2 regions of the Clostridium omnivorum genome follow, and region 2 is predicted to be linked to the other one. Evidence: riboswitches for the same ligand, from Rfam matches in the RefSeq annotation. Region 2 holds a riboswitch; the other holds the start of a gene.
What was found. Region 2 has a riboswitch for glycine ahead of bsdE14_RS01725 (sulfide/dihydroorotate dehydrogenase-like FAD/NAD-binding protein). Riboswitches for the same ligand answer to the same signal wherever they lie in the genome.

Region 1: linked by a shared signal. The riboswitch ahead of bsdE14_RS02340 (GrdX family protein) and the one ahead of bsdE14_RS01725 (sulfide/dihydroorotate dehydrogenase-like FAD/NAD-binding protein) in region 2 are both predicted to bind glycine.

Annotation. Positions count from the first base shown of each region.
Region 1 is NZ_BRXR01000001.1:514,768-523,570, forward strand. Features, by position in the region: gene grdB (glycine reductase complex selenoprotein B) at 1-690, opposite strand, end outside; gene grdA (glycine/sarcosine/betaine reductase complex selenoprotein A) at 720-1,187, opposite strand; gene bsdE14_RS02325 (glycine/sarcosine/betaine reductase component B subunit) at 1,252-2,538, opposite strand; gene bsdE14_RS02330 (thioredoxin family protein) at 2,651-2,983, opposite strand; gene trxB (thioredoxin-disulfide reductase) at 3,068-4,000, opposite strand; gene bsdE14_RS02340 (GrdX family protein) at 4,026-4,403, opposite strand; glycine riboswitch at 4,517-4,573, opposite strand; glycine riboswitch at 4,577-4,677, opposite strand; gene bsdE14_RS02345 (DegV family protein) at 4,823-5,662, opposite strand; gene trmL (tRNA (uridine(34)/cytosine(34)/5-carboxymethylaminomethyluridine(34)-2'-O)-methyltransferase TrmL) at 5,677-6,144, opposite strand; gene bsdE14_RS02355 (Cof-type HAD-IIB family hydrolase) at 6,192-7,013, opposite strand; gene bsdE14_RS02360 (N-acetylmuramoyl-L-alanine amidase family protein) at 7,159-8,259, opposite strand; gene bsdE14_RS02365 (hypothetical protein) at 8,375-8,644, opposite strand.
Region 2 is NZ_BRXR01000001.1:370,680-379,482, forward strand. Features, by position in the region: gene gltA (NADPH-dependent glutamate synthase) at 387-1,769, opposite strand; gene bsdE14_RS01725 (sulfide/dihydroorotate dehydrogenase-like FAD/NAD-binding protein) at 1,863-2,750, opposite strand; glycine riboswitch at 2,880-2,973, opposite strand; gene bsdE14_RS01730 (2,3-butanediol dehydrogenase) at 3,218-4,291, opposite strand; gene bsdE14_RS01735 (sigma-54-dependent Fis family transcriptional regulator) at 4,485-6,413, opposite strand; gene bsdE14_RS01740 (GNAT family N-acetyltransferase) at 6,635-7,162, opposite strand; gene argC (N-acetyl-gamma-glutamyl-phosphate reductase) at 7,463-8,500, opposite strand; gene argB (acetylglutamate kinase) at 8,642-8,803, shown strand, end outside.

The sequences.
Region 1 (8,803 bases), 140 kb from region 2:
AGCTATTTTAGCCTTAGTAATATCAGCTACTGGTGGGTTTGGTTCTACTCTATCGAATACTGGCATTTTAAACTCAGTAACGAATTCTTCACCCTTAAGCTTTTTAACAAGCATGTCAACTGCTCTTTTTGATCCTCTTTCAGTAGCAAAGAAATTCTTTCTTATTCCTCTTTCAATGTATCCTTCTTCAGCAGGAGCTCCTATTGCTTCACCCTTAGCTAGCTTAACTGCAAGTTTAGCTATCTTAGGAAGAGCGTCTCTCATACCTACAGCACTGTTTTTAGTTTCAACAATATATACAAATTTCTTGTACATATCAGCACCTGGATTTTCTATATACATAGCAGTTAATGCTGGTATATTTAGAGTTTCTTGTACTGCTGTAGCAATAGCTCCACAAGCAACACCATATCTTCCTGCGTTAAATGCAGGTCCTGCTATAAATAGGTCTGGGTTGTAACCCTTTATCATTTCTATTACTTCAGCCTTAGCTTGATCCATATTTTCATTGAAATATGAGTCTCCGCATATAACTGTAGCAACTATCTCAATGCCTTGAGCTTTTAAAAGACCATTAAGTCCCATACCTGGTCCTACGAATCCTTCTCTAACTTCTGGCTTTATATCTGCTTTTTCTTCTCCACCGATACCGGCGTAAAATTGGTTAATATAGTGAACGACACGTATCAAGTGTGCTCCCCCCTCTCGGAGTATTTTTTTTATTTGTATTGTGAATACTGATCTCTTACGTTCTTAACTTCACTTATTATAGCGTCTACGTCTAGAACCATTTCCATCATTCCGCACTGCTCATCATATACAGCTGCATCAAAATCTTCCTTAACTTCTGGCTCAACTACATGATACACTGCAAGGCCTAGTGAAACTCCTGCTAGTGGTCCTGCAAAAGTTGGGTCTCCAGCAGTTACTGTCTCAGCTGATAGTCCTGAAGCTTCTGCTTCAGCTCCACCTATTAAAACAACTACATTTTCTGCACCATACTTTTCAGTAATGTCTTTAACTCTTTGTTGGATCTCCAGATCCATAGCACCTGCAGCTGTTCAAACGAAGCATTCTGTTGAAGCGAATACTACTTCAGCACCAGCGGATTTAGCACATTCTTCAATAGCTGGTCCTGGTATACCATCTCTATCGCCAATTGCGATAACTTTTTTATCCTTTAACATAATATCCTTCCTTTCAATAAATTCTATTTGATGTATATTACCGTTATTAAAATCTTTTTTGTTATTAGAATCCTCTAGCAGTTAAGTAGTTAAATCCTACTTCACTAGTAGCTCCTGTAATAACTTGAATTTCTGCATTTATAGATCCATCTTCTCTTAAGCTTCCTACATAACCTCCAGCGATTATGTTAGCTGCTTCTGGGTGTCCTATAACTTTCTTCATTACAGGAAGTGTAACAACTTCATTAGCATTTCCTCCTGTTACTACTGCATCTCCCTTTGGAGTTGAGTCAGCTAGTGATTGAGAACTTCCATCTCTACCAGCATATTCATCAGTTATTAGAACAGTCTTTATTCCCTTATCTGTAATCTTGTTGCAGTTCATAACTAGGTCTGCATCAGGATTACCAAAGCCTTCTTCTGAAACTATAACTGCATCTGCTCCTAAGAATTCTACAAGTTTAGCAGTCATATCTGAAGATCTTTGCTTATCAGCAAGGTAAACATTTTCGTTTGTTATTACACAGCCAAGGAAGTTATAATCCTTTCCGTGTCTTTCATATAAATCTTCAATTACTGGGTGATTCATATGAACATATGATGGGTTCTTATCGCAAGCTGAAACACAGTTTCCACTAACTATAGCACCATCAAATACTTCTGTTGGATATATAAATGTTGGTATTATCTTCTTAGCATCTACTCCATAAACATAAGTGTCGTGAAGAAGACCTTGAGTTTGAAGCATATAAACATAAACTACCTTTGGAAGGTCTGGATATTGCTTAACTTGTTCAAGTAATGGCAATGTCTCATATGTTTTAACTTCATCTGGCTGAATATCCTTACCAGCTTTTCCAAGATAAGTAGCAGCTTTAAATCCAACTATTCTTACTGCTTCTTCATGTTCATGTTGTAGAACTCCATCTTTTGGTTCACAGATAATAACAACATTGTTAGTCTTAGAGAATGGAGTATATCTTGCTCCTTCACCACTCATGTCAATAATACCTTCTTGGAAACCAACTATTTTACCAGTAGTAACAACAGCTGCTCCCTTTAAAACATGAGTTCTTCCTGAACCAACTGTATCAACCTTGTTAATGAATCCAGGGAATATGCCACCCTTTCCTTCAACTTTAACTCTTGGTTCAATTACATCTTTTACTGGAATTATTCTTGTCTCCTCACCAGGCTTTGCCAAATCTACATCGATGGATTGTAATCTTTCATCTCCGCCAATTTCCTTTAATAACTCTTCTTTGTTTATATAAAGCACTCCATTTTCAACCTTTGTTGCAGCTGCAAACTGGATATCCTTTATATATATTTTTCCAAGTTCTAGACGCAAAGCGGTCACCTCCCTATAATTTTTGTTTATAATTTTCAACTACTTTTGTAGTTGTAATTACTTTAGTAATTTAGTGGAAAAAGCAGTGCGGTGAATTTTCCACTTTCTATTCTTAAAGAACGTCGTAAGTTTTCTTTATGAAGATTTCTACATCTTCTAAAGTACTGATTTTATCTGGAGTTACAGTATCAATTTTTTCTCCATTTTTGTATATTATCATAGTTGGAAGTCCTAAAACTCTTTGAGCTATAGCAACTCTTCTAGCAACACCAATATTTAAACTAGCAAACTTTATTTTGTCGCCATATTTGTGTTCTAATTCATGTACTCCAGGCATAAGTTCTTTACATATTTCACACTTATCTCCCCAGAAGTCTACAAATACAGGTTTTTCAGTATAATTAATAACTTCTTCTTCAAAATTTTCCTTATTTAATTCTATCATTTTCTTTCCCTCCATTTAATAATAGATTAACTAAACCTTTATTAAAAAATAGTATATATAAATTTAATGCAACCTATTTATGAATTAAGCCTCATTAAATTCATTTTCTATATAGTGTTCAGCAGTTGTAGCTGCAATTGCACCGTCAGCTGAAGCTGTAATTACTTGTCTTAGAGATTTTCTTCTAACATCTCCTGCAGCAAATACTCCAGGTATATTAGTTCTCATATCTTCATCAGTAATAATGTATCCAGTTTCATCAAGATTAATCTTTCCAGTAAATAGTTCTGTAATTGGAAGATATCCTACGAATACAAAGCATCCATCTACCTTTAAATCACTAGCTTCACCAGTCTTAACATTTCTAAGTACAAGACCTTCTAATATTTCATCTCCCTTAGCTTCATCAACTACGGAATCATATATAACTTTTATTTTTGGATTGCTAAGAACTTTATCTTGAATTGACTTAGCTCCTCTAAATTGATCTCTTCTATGAATTACAGTAACATTTTCAGCAAATTTAGTTAGATATAGAGATTCAGTTAATGCGGAATCTCCTCCGCCTACAACTGCTACATCCAATTCAGTAAAGAAATCTGCATCGCAAGTTGCACAGTAGGAAACTCCCTTACCTCTAAGCTCTAATTCATTTTTAAAACCAGCAAGTCTTGGATAAGCTCCAGTAGCTATTATTATAGTCTTAGCTTCATAAGTTTCTTTCTTTCCAACTACCTTCTTAATCTTGCCTGAGAAATCAACTTCTGTTATTTCATCCTTTACAAATGCAGTTCCAAATTCTTCTGCTTGTTTTCTCATTCTTTCTATTAGAGATGGTCCAGTACAATCTTCTATAGATCCTGGATAGTTCTCTAATTCATCAGTAGTAGCTGTCTGACCTCCAAATTTTCCTCTTTCTATTAAAAGAGTATCCATTTTTGATCTTGCAGCATAAAGTCCTGCTGCTAAACCACCAGGTCCTCCGCCAATTATTATGGTGTCATAAATGTGAGCCATAGTTATTCCTCCTCATTTTCTAATGTTATTTTAATACATTGTATATTAAATCATAATCAATAAGTTTAAAGTCCTCTAATACTCTTTCGTTCCAATTTGGAACTGAAAAATCTCTTAAAAATTTTTCTAAAGCACTTATGCTTTCTTCAATTATGTTTAAAGAAAAGTCATCAATAGTATTATCCGCATTTTTGGATATAATAACCGTTCTATAAGGAATTTCATTCGGTTTTATACTACTCATTAGCGGGTGAGTTAATACTCTGTGTCCTTTATGAACATAATCCCTAACTTTTTTGTATACTTCCATTACATTTTTTTCAATGTATTCAACTGTACAATTTTGTGCAAATTTATCCTTTGCCATTGGATTGTTAGTAATTATTATCATAGGTTCTATCATGAGTCTTCTCCTTGTCCATAAAGAATTTTCTTGTTTTTCTGTAAACAGCAGTGCAAATTAGGAACTTTTTTGAAAATAAAAAAACAGAATGCAAAGGCAATATAGCCCTTGTACTCTGTCTTGTTAACCTGAGAGATTTACTCCTTCGGTGCTTCATTAGCTTTCCAGAGGTATGTCCATTATCGGTACTTTTGCCTGAGAGATTCACACAACTCGGCTAGTTGAGCTTATTCCTTCGGCCGTCCATTAAAAGACCCTCTCCCGATAATATCATCCATATCATTATTAATTTAAAAAATCTGAATTAATTAAATGTTATCCTTTTCACTATCATTATATAACATTATTAGAAATATTTCTACTGGTTTATGAAATATTTATGTTAAATTTTTAACTTTTTTGAAGCCATTAATTCACTTTTAGTATTCCTCTATAAAAAAAACACCAGCAGCCCTTGTGCCTGAATGAGTTCCTACTACGCAGCCTACCTCAGCTTCAATAAACTCCTGTCTATTGTGTAACATGTTTTCTCTTAAAGCCTCTAATATTTCTTGATTTTCTGCATTTAAAACCATGCAAAATTCCCCTTGCTTAATTCTTTTTTCATGAACATAATCAATTAATGTTCTAATAGCCTTTTTAGTTCCCCTAACCTTATCCATAACAGCTATTTCTCCATTTTTCACTTCAAGTATAAGTCTTATTCCTAATGCACTTCCTATAACACTAACCGTCTTAGAGAGTCTTCCACCCCTAACCAAATTCTCTAAGCTTTCAAACGCTAATGCACTTTTAACATGAGGAATATCCCTCTTAATTTCATCTTCAATAGCTTCTATATTCTTCCCCTCACCTTTAAGCCTGCATGCTTTTAAAACAATTAAGCCAAGTCCTGAAGTAACATTTACACTATCAATTACTGTTATATCACTAGTTTCAAGCATATCTCTTGCGATACATGCAGATTGAAATGTGCCGCTCATCTTAGAGGATATATGAATGGATAAGATTTTATATCCTTCTTCTAAATATTTCTTATATACATCATAAAACCTGTTTGGATTTATCTGTGACGTAGTAGGAAATATATCACTCTGATTCATTTTAGCTATAAGTTCTTTGAAGTTTATATCAATACCATCTAAATAACTTTCATCACCAAAGGACACTACAAGCGGTAATACTTCAATATCATATTTGTCCACAAGTCCTTTTGGTAAATCCGCTGTGCTGTCCGTTATAATCTTAATCTTCTCCACTCATTCATCCCCCTCTATTTCATGTTTGGAAAATTCATCTGGCGTAGTGCTTCATATGCAAGTATTGCTACAGTGTTTGAGAGATTTAATGATCTAGTGCTGGTTTCTAGCATAGGCACTCTTATTAAATTTTCAGTATTGCTATTTCTAATTCTATCAGGAAGGCCAGCAGATTCTCGTCCAAAAACTACAAAATCTCCTGGTTTATATTGCACATCTGTATATATTTCGCTTCCCTTTGTAGTAGAAAAATAGAAAGTTGAATCCTTATACTTTTCTCTTAATTCCTCATAAGATTCATAAATTTCCATGTCTAAATACTGCCAATAATCAAGTCCAGCTCTTTTAAGATGTTTTTCATCCAAGCTAAAGCCTAAAGGCTTTATTAAGTGAAGCTTAGAATTGGTAAGTACACAAGTCCTTGCTATATTTCCTGTATTTTGTGGTATTTCAGGTTCAAATAAAACTATATTTAAATTCAAAATTTACGCCTCCTAAAACATTCATTTATTCAATAAAACAAATTATACTATATCAGTATAAACTTCTCAATAGCCTTAGCTACGCCACTATTTTCATTAGTATCTGTAATAAAATCTGCGATTTCTAAAACTTTCTCTTCTCCATTAGCCATAGCTATTCCTAAACCTGCATATTTAAGCATGGATATGTCATTTTCATTATCCCCGATACATATTACCTCTTCTTTATTAATATTATAATACCCTGCTAATATTTCTACGGCTCTACCTTTGCTTACACCTTTACACATAATCTCAATATTATTTTCCCTAGAACTTACAACTTCTAGTTCATCCTCTAATGCTAATTCGCTTTTAGCACTCTTTATCTTTTCAATATCATCATCAACAACAATACATTTTAAAATGCATTCCTTATTTTCCTCAAAAGTCTTTTCCCAATTATTAACTACTTGTATTTTTATCTGCATCTCTTTTGGTAGAGTCTTGTTCATCTTAAAGTATACTTCTGAGGAATATATTATTTTTTCAGTAAATACTGTATCTGATGTATTGAAATGTGGATACAATCCATATTTTTTTGCAATACTTAAAACCTTTTTGCAATTATCTGCACCAAGTACTGACATATAAATAATCTCATCCTTGTCTTTCTCCCTCACATAGGCACCATTTGCACATATCAGCGGTACCTTAGTGCCAACAATTTCTGCAAAATAATTTGCAGATGTAAACAATCTGCCGGTACATATTGCGACTTTTACTCCTCTATCCTGTGCCATTTTTATTGCCATTTTATTTTCTTCGCTAACCTTACCTTCATTATTTAAAAGAGTTCCATCCATATCTGTACAAAATAATTTATACATTTCATCAGCTCCTCTTGCTTTTATGATGTCAGATTAATTATAGCAAATATACTAAACTATAACAAAGTCTTCAATTTTATATCAAAAAAAGTTAAAGCATATAGGTTTTTCTTTTTATAATATACCCTATATGCTTTACCAACATTTATTTGTCATCTGCAGTTGCAGTTTTATCCCTACTCATATCAGTTTTTGATTTATTGTAATAATCTATTCCTTTATTTTTATCTGAATTCAAGTAGTTTAAAAGACCATTGCAAATATTGTTACCAAAGTTCTTTAATACTTCTTCTTTAGAAAGCTTATCTCTATCTTCTTCATTACTTAAAAAGCCGCATTCTAAAAGCACTGCTGGAACATTACTATATCTTAAAACTGCTAGCCTATCTTTTATTATACCTCTATCATACCAATTATCACTTTTTAGAATTTCCTTCTGCATTGTCTTTGCCAGTGCCATTCTTTCATCCTTTTGCTCACCTTTATCATTGAAATAATAGTAGGAAGCCACACCTTTATATTTACTTTCTTTATTGCTATTTATATGTACTGAAATAAAGGCTTCAGCATTAGCTTTATTAGTAATATTACCTATCTCCTTAAGATCAACCCATTTATCCTCATACCTTGTCTTAATGATCTTACAACCTTTAAAAATCAATTCTTTTTCTGCATAATTAACAATTTTATTGGTTAGGTCTTTTTCATATATATTTTTCAAATTTGTTCCCTTATCCACTCCTCCGTGTCCGGGATCTAATACAGCTACATGATTATAGGGTTTTTCTTTTTTACTTAATAACACAATTATTTTTTTCTTATCAGCATTATCTATATATATATAGTTATTTTCTTTAAATTGCTTATTAAATTTTAGTATTATTCTATTTTCATTTTTATCATAGGTTACATCCTTACCTTGTACCTTACTACTTGACTTTATATTTACATTGTCTATAGCATCCTTCATAACAGAAACCTCAATCAAGTCATTTTTTTCATCATAATTAAGTTTCTCAATGCTTTTTTTGCAATCAATTGTATATTTTTTATAGAACTCATTTTCTTCTAAAGTGATACTCCCATTTTTATCTGCTGCCAAGGCTACATTATCCATTAAGGCATGTCCACTGGCAGAATTAATTATTAAACTTAAAAGCTTTGATAATAAAATTATCATTATTAAGAAAATTAAACAAGCTACTGCAAACTTTTTTTTATTCACAATCTTAATTTTTTTATTCATTCTTAATCACACCCAGCCCCAATTTATTAATACTATATTATAACATCCTTCCAAAAATTTCAATCAAAAAAAACTTACCTCTATTTTAACATAATATTAAAATAGAGGTAACCTCTTATTCTATATAAGCATCTTCAACTTTAGCTACATAATGATCTAATCCTTCGTTAACAAACATTACAACCTTGGGCTCACCAGTTTTATCTAATCGCGCTGAATAAGCCTTAAGTCCCTCCCTATCCAATTCTTCACTTCTTTTTACCTCTATGTTCCCATCACTATAATAATCGTAATCGGAATAAGCATTAGTTATTTCAGTTTCTAGCTTATCTGCTTGACAATCAATATTTTTGATGTTTTCTAAAACTCTTCTAATGTCTGACATAGCCTTTCCTCCTATTTGCTTTTTTAACTTTAATTTAGTACTATTTTAGTATATCTTGAAATACTAATATTATTAGCTCATAGAAGGTAAAAGGTCTAAACAACCTTTTATGGGTAACTTGCGAGAGGCATTGAGCACGATTAAGTTACCCAGTGTTTC
Region 2 (8,803 bases):
CACTATTGAATAATACTATTAACTACCACAAAAATTATTTGCGTTTTATGTTACTCTTACAAAATTTATATTTCTTATTATACCCCTCAAATGTTCCGTTTAGCTTAAGTCAAATATAACACTATCTTATTTTCTAGTTCTTTTTCTCAATTCTTTATAGAAAAAATCAGTCATAGGAATTTCCATTTAGCAGCTTGATGCAAATTCAAGTAATTTACCACAAGACCCCTAATAGGTTTGTTTCGCAAGTCTACCTTTAGAATTCCTAGTAGTACCAAAATTTTCATTGCCATAAAGGCAATATATTATTTCACCTCCTTTTATTCTACAAACCAAATAAAAAAGCACAGTATTTAATCTACGACTAATACTGTGCTTTCTATAACTTATTTGCTTAAGAATTCATCAATGGCCTTGGCAGCCTTTTTTCCTGCTCCCATGGCAAGTATAACTGTAGCTGCGCCTGTTACAGCATCCCCTCCAGCATATACTTTTTCTTTTGTGGTTTCTCCTGTTTCTTCCTGTGCTATTATACATTTTCTCTTATCCACACTTAAACCCTTTGTAGTTGTTGATATTAATGGGTTTGGTGAAGTTCCAAGTGACATTATTACTGTATCTAGCTCCATTACAAACTCAGAATCCTTAACCTCTACTGGTCTTCTTCTTCCTGAAGCATCTGGCTCGCCAAGCTCCATTTTTACACACTTCATGCCCTTTACCCAGCCCTTTTCATCTGCTAGTATCTCTGTTGGGTTTGTAAGCATATCGAAGATTACTCCTTCTTCCTTTGCATGGTGTACTTCTTCTACTCTTGCTGGAAGCTCTTCTTCTGAACGTCTATAAACTACATGCACTTCTGCTCCAAGTCTTAACGCTGTTCTTGCAGCATCCATTGCTACATTTCCTCCACCAACTACAGCTACCTTTTCACCTACTCTTATTGGTGTTGCATATTCTTCCTTGAAGGCTTTCATCAAGTTATTTCTTGTTAGGAATTCATTAGCTGAAAATACTCCATTTGAGTTCTCTCCTGGTATTCCCATGAACTTAGGAAGTCCTGCTCCTGAACCTATAAATATTGCATCAAAGCCCTCTTCTTCTAAAAGCTGATCTATAGTTATAGTTCTTCCTATGATTACGTTAGTTTCTATTTTTACGCCCAGCTTTTTAACATTTTCTATTTCATGCTTTACTACTGAATCCTTTGGAAGTCTAAACTCTGGAATTCCATATACTAATACTCCGCCTGGTTCATGAAGAGCTTCAAATATAGTTATATCATAGCCCATTCTAGCTAAATCTCCTGCACAGGTAAGTCCTGCAGGACCACTGCCTATAACGGCTACCTTTTTGCCCTTCTTTTCTGCAGCTTCTGACAAATCAACATTGTGCTCTCTTGACCAGTCAGCAACAAATCTTTCAAGCTTTCCTATAGCTATAGGTTCTCCTTTTATGCCTAGTATACACTTTCCTTCACATTGAACTTCTTGTGGGCATACTCTTCCACATACTGCTGGCAGCGCACTAGATTTTGATATAATTTTTGCTGCCTCTTCAAAATTACCTTCCTTAACCTGCTCAATAAACTTAGGTATTGATATAGTTACAGGGCACTCAGTAACACACAATGGCTTTTTACAATTTAAACATCTAGCTGCTTCCTGCTTTGCTTCTTCTTCTGTATATCCTAAACAAACCTCTTTAAAGTTTGTAGCTCTTACTTTGGGATCTTGCTCTGCTATGGGTGTTCTTTTCATTCTATCCATCAATAATAACCTCCTGCTATTTCTCTAACATTTTCCAACTCTTAGCATTAGAATATTTCTTAACTAATTAAATTCTTATATATAAATATTTAACTATTTGCCGCAGCAACCACAGCCACCTTCATGTCCTTCATGCTTTTCCTGTTCTCTGTACTGCTTCTTTGCTTCTTCAGTTTTATACATTGCTTGTCTTCTCATAGCTTCGTCAAAATCTATAAGGTGTCCGTCAAATTCAGGACCATCTACACAGGCAAATTTAGTTTCGCCTCCAACAGTTACCCTGCATGCTCCGCACATTCCTGTTCCATCTACCATTATTGGATTCATGCTTACTATAGTATGAATTTCTAACTCTTTAGTAAGCTTTGCTACAAATTTCATCATTATCATAGGCCCTATAGCTACTACTAAATCATACTTCTTTCCTTCTTCTTTAACTAGTTTTTCTAAAAGATTAGTTACCATGCCTTTAAAGCCATAGGAACCATCATCAGTAGCTACATATAAATTGCCTGCAGCTGCTTTCATTTCTTCTTCTAGAATAACGTATTCCTTTGATTTAGCTCCTATAATAACATCTGCATTAATTCCTCTTTGGTGAAGCCATTTAACCTGAGGATATACTGGAGCAGTACCTACTCCTCCTGCTATGAATATCACATTCTTATCCTTCAAATCTTCCAAATTTTCGTGTACCATTTCTGATGGCTGGCCTAGTGGTCCAACAAAATCAGAAAAATAATCCCCTACTTCATAGTTTGCCATCTGCTTAGTTGATGTTCCTAGAGTTTGAAAAACAATTGTTACTGTGCCTTTTTCTTCATCATAGTCACAAATAGTTAGTGGAATTCTTTCACCTTTTTCATCCATTTTAACTATTAAGAACTGCCCTGGATTTGCTGACTTTGCTACTCTTGGCGCTTCTACATCCATTAAGTAAATCTGTGGTGCTAATAATCTCTTTCCTACTATTTTATACATAGTCATCCTCCTTATAACTTGGAACACGGGGCAACTTAACCGTGCCATTTCCATGATTTTAAAGCTTTTAATCATTGATACTTGTGCAAAACAAAAGAACAAGGCGTAAAAAGCGTAGAAAAATACCGCCTTTTACACCCTGTCCTTTTATCTGAAAGCTTCCTTAATAAATCAAGTTACTCCTTTGATGCCACATTTAAGTGGTCTCTCCAGGGGCGTGTCAAATTATTGTAAAAAACCTGAGAGCTTCAGAATAAACATAAAGCTTGTTTTATTCCTTTCTCCTACGGTTATCCTTAATAGGATATCTCCAATAATTATCATTCACCAATATGAAGTTTTTTACAGTAATCATTTGCATTACTATACATTTCAATTATAGGTATAGTATTTTTTTTTGTCAATTATCTATTCAAATATTTTATATTTGAATTCACTAAAAAGTGTTACTATAAAAAATCATATTATTATAAAAGTGATTTATCTGGTGTCACAAGTATTTTTACATGCTTTTTCTTTTCTGGTCCTGTTAGAGCACCAAAGCCTTTTTCTACAATATCGTCTAACAGTATTCTTTCAGTTATATAACCCTCAGCCTTTATTCTGCCATCACTCATTTGAGCTATAGTAGCAGGAAATTCATGTCTATATGCTAAAGTTCCAACTATCTTCTTTTCTGTAAATACAAGCACATTAGGATTAAAGCTAACCCCTTCCTCCCAAATGCTAGTTACTACCAAAGTTCCTTCATATTTTAAACTGCTTAATCCAATATCAAAACCAATTTGAGCTCCTGTTGTTTCAAAAGCTGCATCAACTCCAACTCCGTCAGTATATTTTTTAACCTCTTCAACTATATCTACTTGGTTTGGATCTAGTACTAAATCTGCGCCTGCTCTTTTTGCATATTCTTGTCTTATTGATTTTCTCTGTAGAACTACTACTAGCTTTGCACCAGCAGCCTTTAAACATTCAATTGTCGCAAGTCCTATTGGCCCGGAACCCAAAACTATTGCTGTATCTCCAGTTTTAAAATTTGCCATTCTTATAGAGTGAAGTGCCACTGCCATTGGCTCTATAAGAGCAGCTTGTTCATAAGACATATTATCTGGTATTTTGTGTACAAACTCTTCTGAGAACACAGTGTATTCAGCAAGTCCTCCTCCGCTGCCACATAATCCATGGAATCCTAAGGATGAACATAGATTATACTTTCCTTCTCTGCAGGCTGGACATTTTCCACAGGCTACAATAGGCTCTACAGTAACTCTATCCCCTACTTTAAACTTATCTGCTCCCTTGCCAACTTCTACTACCTCTCCAGAAAACTCATGTCCTAGTACTACAGGAGCTGTATTTTTACTTAAAGGGTGAGGTTGTCCTACTGGAATGAATATAGGACCTCCTAAATACTCGTGAAGATCCGATCCGCATATTCCACACCATTTAACTTTAATTTTAACTGTACCTGGTAAAACTTTAGGATTTTCAATTTCTTCTACTCTTACATCTCTTTTTCCATACCATAATGCTGCTTTCATAAATATTCCTCCATCATGTTATTTAATTAACATCGTTGTTAATTTCTTCACATTTTTATAAAGCAACATTCATGCCAAACATTTTCTTATGGAATATAGGCAATTACAAAAAAGCAGTCTCAAAATGATACAAAAATTAGTGTGTCATTTTGAGACTTTACAAATTATCACTCTCAAAATGACACACTAATATTTAAACATTGTTAATATTATATTTTTTAATCTTTCTATACAAAGTAGCTCTGCTTATATTTAGCTGCTTTGCTGCTGCAACTATATTTCCTTTACAACACTGCAGAGCCTTTTCTATGTTTTCTCTTTCTAGCACCTGCATAGTAATAACACCTTGCTCTTCAGCTTCTTCACTATTTAACTGAATACTTTTTTCAAGCTGGGTAGGAGATAAGATATCTACAGATTCACTTAAATAGTAATCTCTTTCTACCACATTCCTTAATTCTCTAACATTACCCGGCCACTCATAAGCCTTAAGATGGTTTATATAATCTGAATTCAGCCTTTTATCCTTATTTTCATTCTTTAGATTTAACTTACTAATAAAGTTATAAGTTATAGCTTCTATATCATCTTTTCTATCTCTTAGAGGTATTGTTTTAATGTTAACTACATTCAATCTATAGAACAAATCCTCCCTAAAGCTTCTATTTTTAATTTCTTCCTTTAGGTCTCTATTTGTTGCACAAATCACTCTTACATCTAATTGTTTCTCGTAAGTTCCTCCTACTCTTGAAATTCTATTATTATCAAGCACTCTTAGCAGCTTTGATTGAATATCTAAAGGTAATTCACCAATTTCATCTAAAAAGATAGTTCCTCCATCAGCTAACTCAAACTTTCCTGGGTGTCCCTCTTTACTCGCTCCAGTAAATGCACCGCGATCATATCCAAATAATTCACTCTCTACCAGTTCCCTCGGTATAGAAGCACAGTTAACTGCTACAAAAGGGCCAAAATATCTTTTGCTGGAATTATGAATGGACTGTGCAATAACTTCTTTTCCAGTTCCGCTTTCACCTTCAATAAGTATATTGCAATCACTTTTAGCAGCTTTTTCTGCATACTTAATAATATCCTTCATTCGATTATTTTCAGTAATGAAATCCTCAAATTTGTAGGAAGCCTTATATCCCACCATCTGATTTACTAATCTGTGAACATACTGTGCTTCTCTAAACGTTATTACTATACCCACAGACTTATTGCCAGCTTGCATTGGTACAGCATTTATTATGCATTTAATAATATTGTTTTTTATATGGAAATCCAATTCTAAATTGTTGTACGACTTTCCTTCCGAATTCATTAGGTCATTAAAATTAATATTTTTAACTAATTTTCTTATATCAGTTTTTAATGCCTCACCTATGCTAATTTCTAAAATATTGCATGCTCTATCATTTATTCTCTTGATATTTAAATTTTCATCTAATACAATCATACCTTCAGTAACGGAATCAAAAGTTATATTTAAAAGATTATAAGAAACAGATAATGCAAGCTGCTTTTGTATATATTGTGCAGCTGAAATTACTATTCCCAAGGTATGGATATGTGCTTCATTATAGTCTCCCGACATATTAATGCACCCAATCAAATTACCGTCCTCATCATGAATTGGCGCCGCAGAACATGTCCATGAATGCTGATGTTTTCCATAATGCTCAGCTCCTATTGTTTGTACAGGTTTATTCAAAAAAATAGCAGTTCCTATAGCATTAGTTCCTACTGCTTCTTCTGTCCATAAAGCTCCTTTTACGAAGTTTAACTTTTCTGCTTTATCCATTATTCTTTCATCGCCAATTACATCGATAATGTAACCATCTTTATCTGATAGGAATAGTGAAAAGCCAGACCCCTCAACAATTCCGTATATGTTTTCCATTATGGAATGTGCAACAGCTACAAGTTGAATATTCTCTTGAATTTTGGCTTCAACAGGTACCTTAAATCTATCGTTACCTCTCCCATTATTATAATCAACCGAATATTTTCTACATCTCTGCCAAGACTCACCTATTTCTTGTTTTACTCCTGGAACGAGCACTCCAGTTTCAGTAAAGTTCTTCCATGCATTATATATAAACTTTGGATAATCAGACACCATATTCATCACTCCATAGAAAATCGTTATTTTATTAACTAATATAGCCGTTTTATATTTTACAGTCAAGAAGATAAAAAATCCACAAATTCTTATACCATAAGAATTTGTGGATTTATCTTGATTGATTTATATTCAATCCTTTTTTAATAAATAAAATAATTCACTCCTTTAAATTAATAGGGTTTGTTTCAAAATACACCAAACAATTATGTATATAGCTAAACTGCTGCAAGATTATCACAGTTTGGTTCTGATTTACTCTCTGTATTTGTATACTCTTTACAAAGCAAGGCCCTTATATAGCCCCTATCCTTAGTGGTTGATTCAATATAGAATCCTCTTCCGTAATAAAATCTAACAAGTGACAACATTCTAGATGCTGTATGAAGATATAAGTGTGTTACACCAAGCTTTTTCATAGCATTATCAACTGCATTTATAAGTATTTTACCTACTCCATTGTTTTGATACGCTCCACTTACTCCAAATCTGCTTAAATAAGCTGTATTATCGGATTTAACTTCAACCCTTACACTGCCTATTATTTTATCTCCCTGTAATGCTACAAAAACCAATTTAGTTTCTATATCTCTTTTTATACCTTCACAAGTTTCTTCAAGAGTACCAACAATAGCTGTAATTCCAGCACCTTCAGTATATAAACTAAAGGCTTCCTTTGCCACCTCTTTAATTTGAGGAATGTCCTCTTCTCTAGCCATTCTAACCACAAAGGTCATTTTTTCCATCGATCTACCCCCAGTACATATTTTTACAATAAAAAAAGACAAGTCCTATAACTTTCAGCAGAATAATAAAAAAGCACATTGCTAAATTGCTATTCTTAAACATATTAATGAAAGTCATTTGATTTTAAGCAGCCGCCACCTGCGGCTGTGCTCAAAATCTCTTGTCTGCGAATAATTATACTTTGTTTCGTTTAAAAATACAATACTTTTTTTTGCATTATTCCGTGATAATTTAAATGAATTTTACACATGGTTATTATCAGAATATTACAATTTAACTAAATATTTATACACATTCTTTTATGGAGCCATAGCTATAAAATCCAATCCAGCTGTCTCCTTAAATCCAAACATAACATTCATGTTTTGTACTGCCTGACCCGCAGCCCCTTTTACAAGGTTATCTATAGCTGAAATAACTATTACTCTATTAGTACGAGGATCTACTCTTGCACTTATATGGCATAAATTTGATCCCTTAACCCATCTAGTTTCAGGAATTCCATCAGTTATCTTTACAAAATAACTATCCTTATAAAAATCCTTATATATTTCAAGAATCTCCTCAGTTGATAATGATTTTTTTAAATTACTATAACATGTAGATAATATTCCTCTATTCATAGGTACTAGATGAGGAGTAAAGGAAATAAAAAGCTTTTCCTCTGCCAATTTGCTTAACTCTTGTTCAATTTCAGGAGTATGCCTATGTGTCGCTACCCCATAAGCCTTTATAGATTCATTGCACTCAGTAAATAGAGAACTTATATTTGCTGACCTACCAGCACCTGATACACCAGATTTTGCATCTACAATAACTGAACTTGTTTCAATTAATTTATTTTTTAAAAGTGGTGCTAAGCCTAAAATTGTAGCAGTAGGATAACAACCTGGATTAGCTATCAAATTACTCTTTTGTATCTCATCTCTTTTAAGCTCAGTAATTCCATACACTGCATTCTCCAAAAGAGGTGGCAGTTCATGTTTAATACCATACCATTCTTCGTATTCATCTTTTGAATTAAGTCTATAATCTGCACCTAAATCAATAACTTTTACTCCTTGTGCTAATGCCTTTTTAGTTAATTCAAAGGATTTTCCATTTGGAAGCGCAATAAATAACACATCAATATTATCTATCCTTGCCATAGCTTCTTCCAAATCAACACACTTATCTTCTATAAAACCATTATAATTGCCATATAATTGATTTAACTGAAAATTTGCATAATTATGTGAGTTATAAAAATCAACCTCAACTTCTGGATGCTTATACAAGATCCATGCTAACATCTCACCAGCATAACCTGTTGCTCCCATTATACCTGCTTTAATCATGTCTTCACCCCGTTTATCCATTATTTTATTACTAAAAAATATTATGCAATAAATCTATAAAAAAATCAATAAAATTATTGAATAATTATAACGCTAGGAGTATAATTATTCCTGCATTATAAACTAAATTGGAGGATTGAGATGGAAACCCAAACTAACTACTTAAACATTGAAACTATTTTACAAATTAACAAATTAAGAGGAAAAACCTTCGTTATAAAATATGGCGGAAGCATAATGGATAACGAAGAAGCTCAAAATGCCTTCGTGGAAGATTTATTATTTCTAACCAACATAGGTATA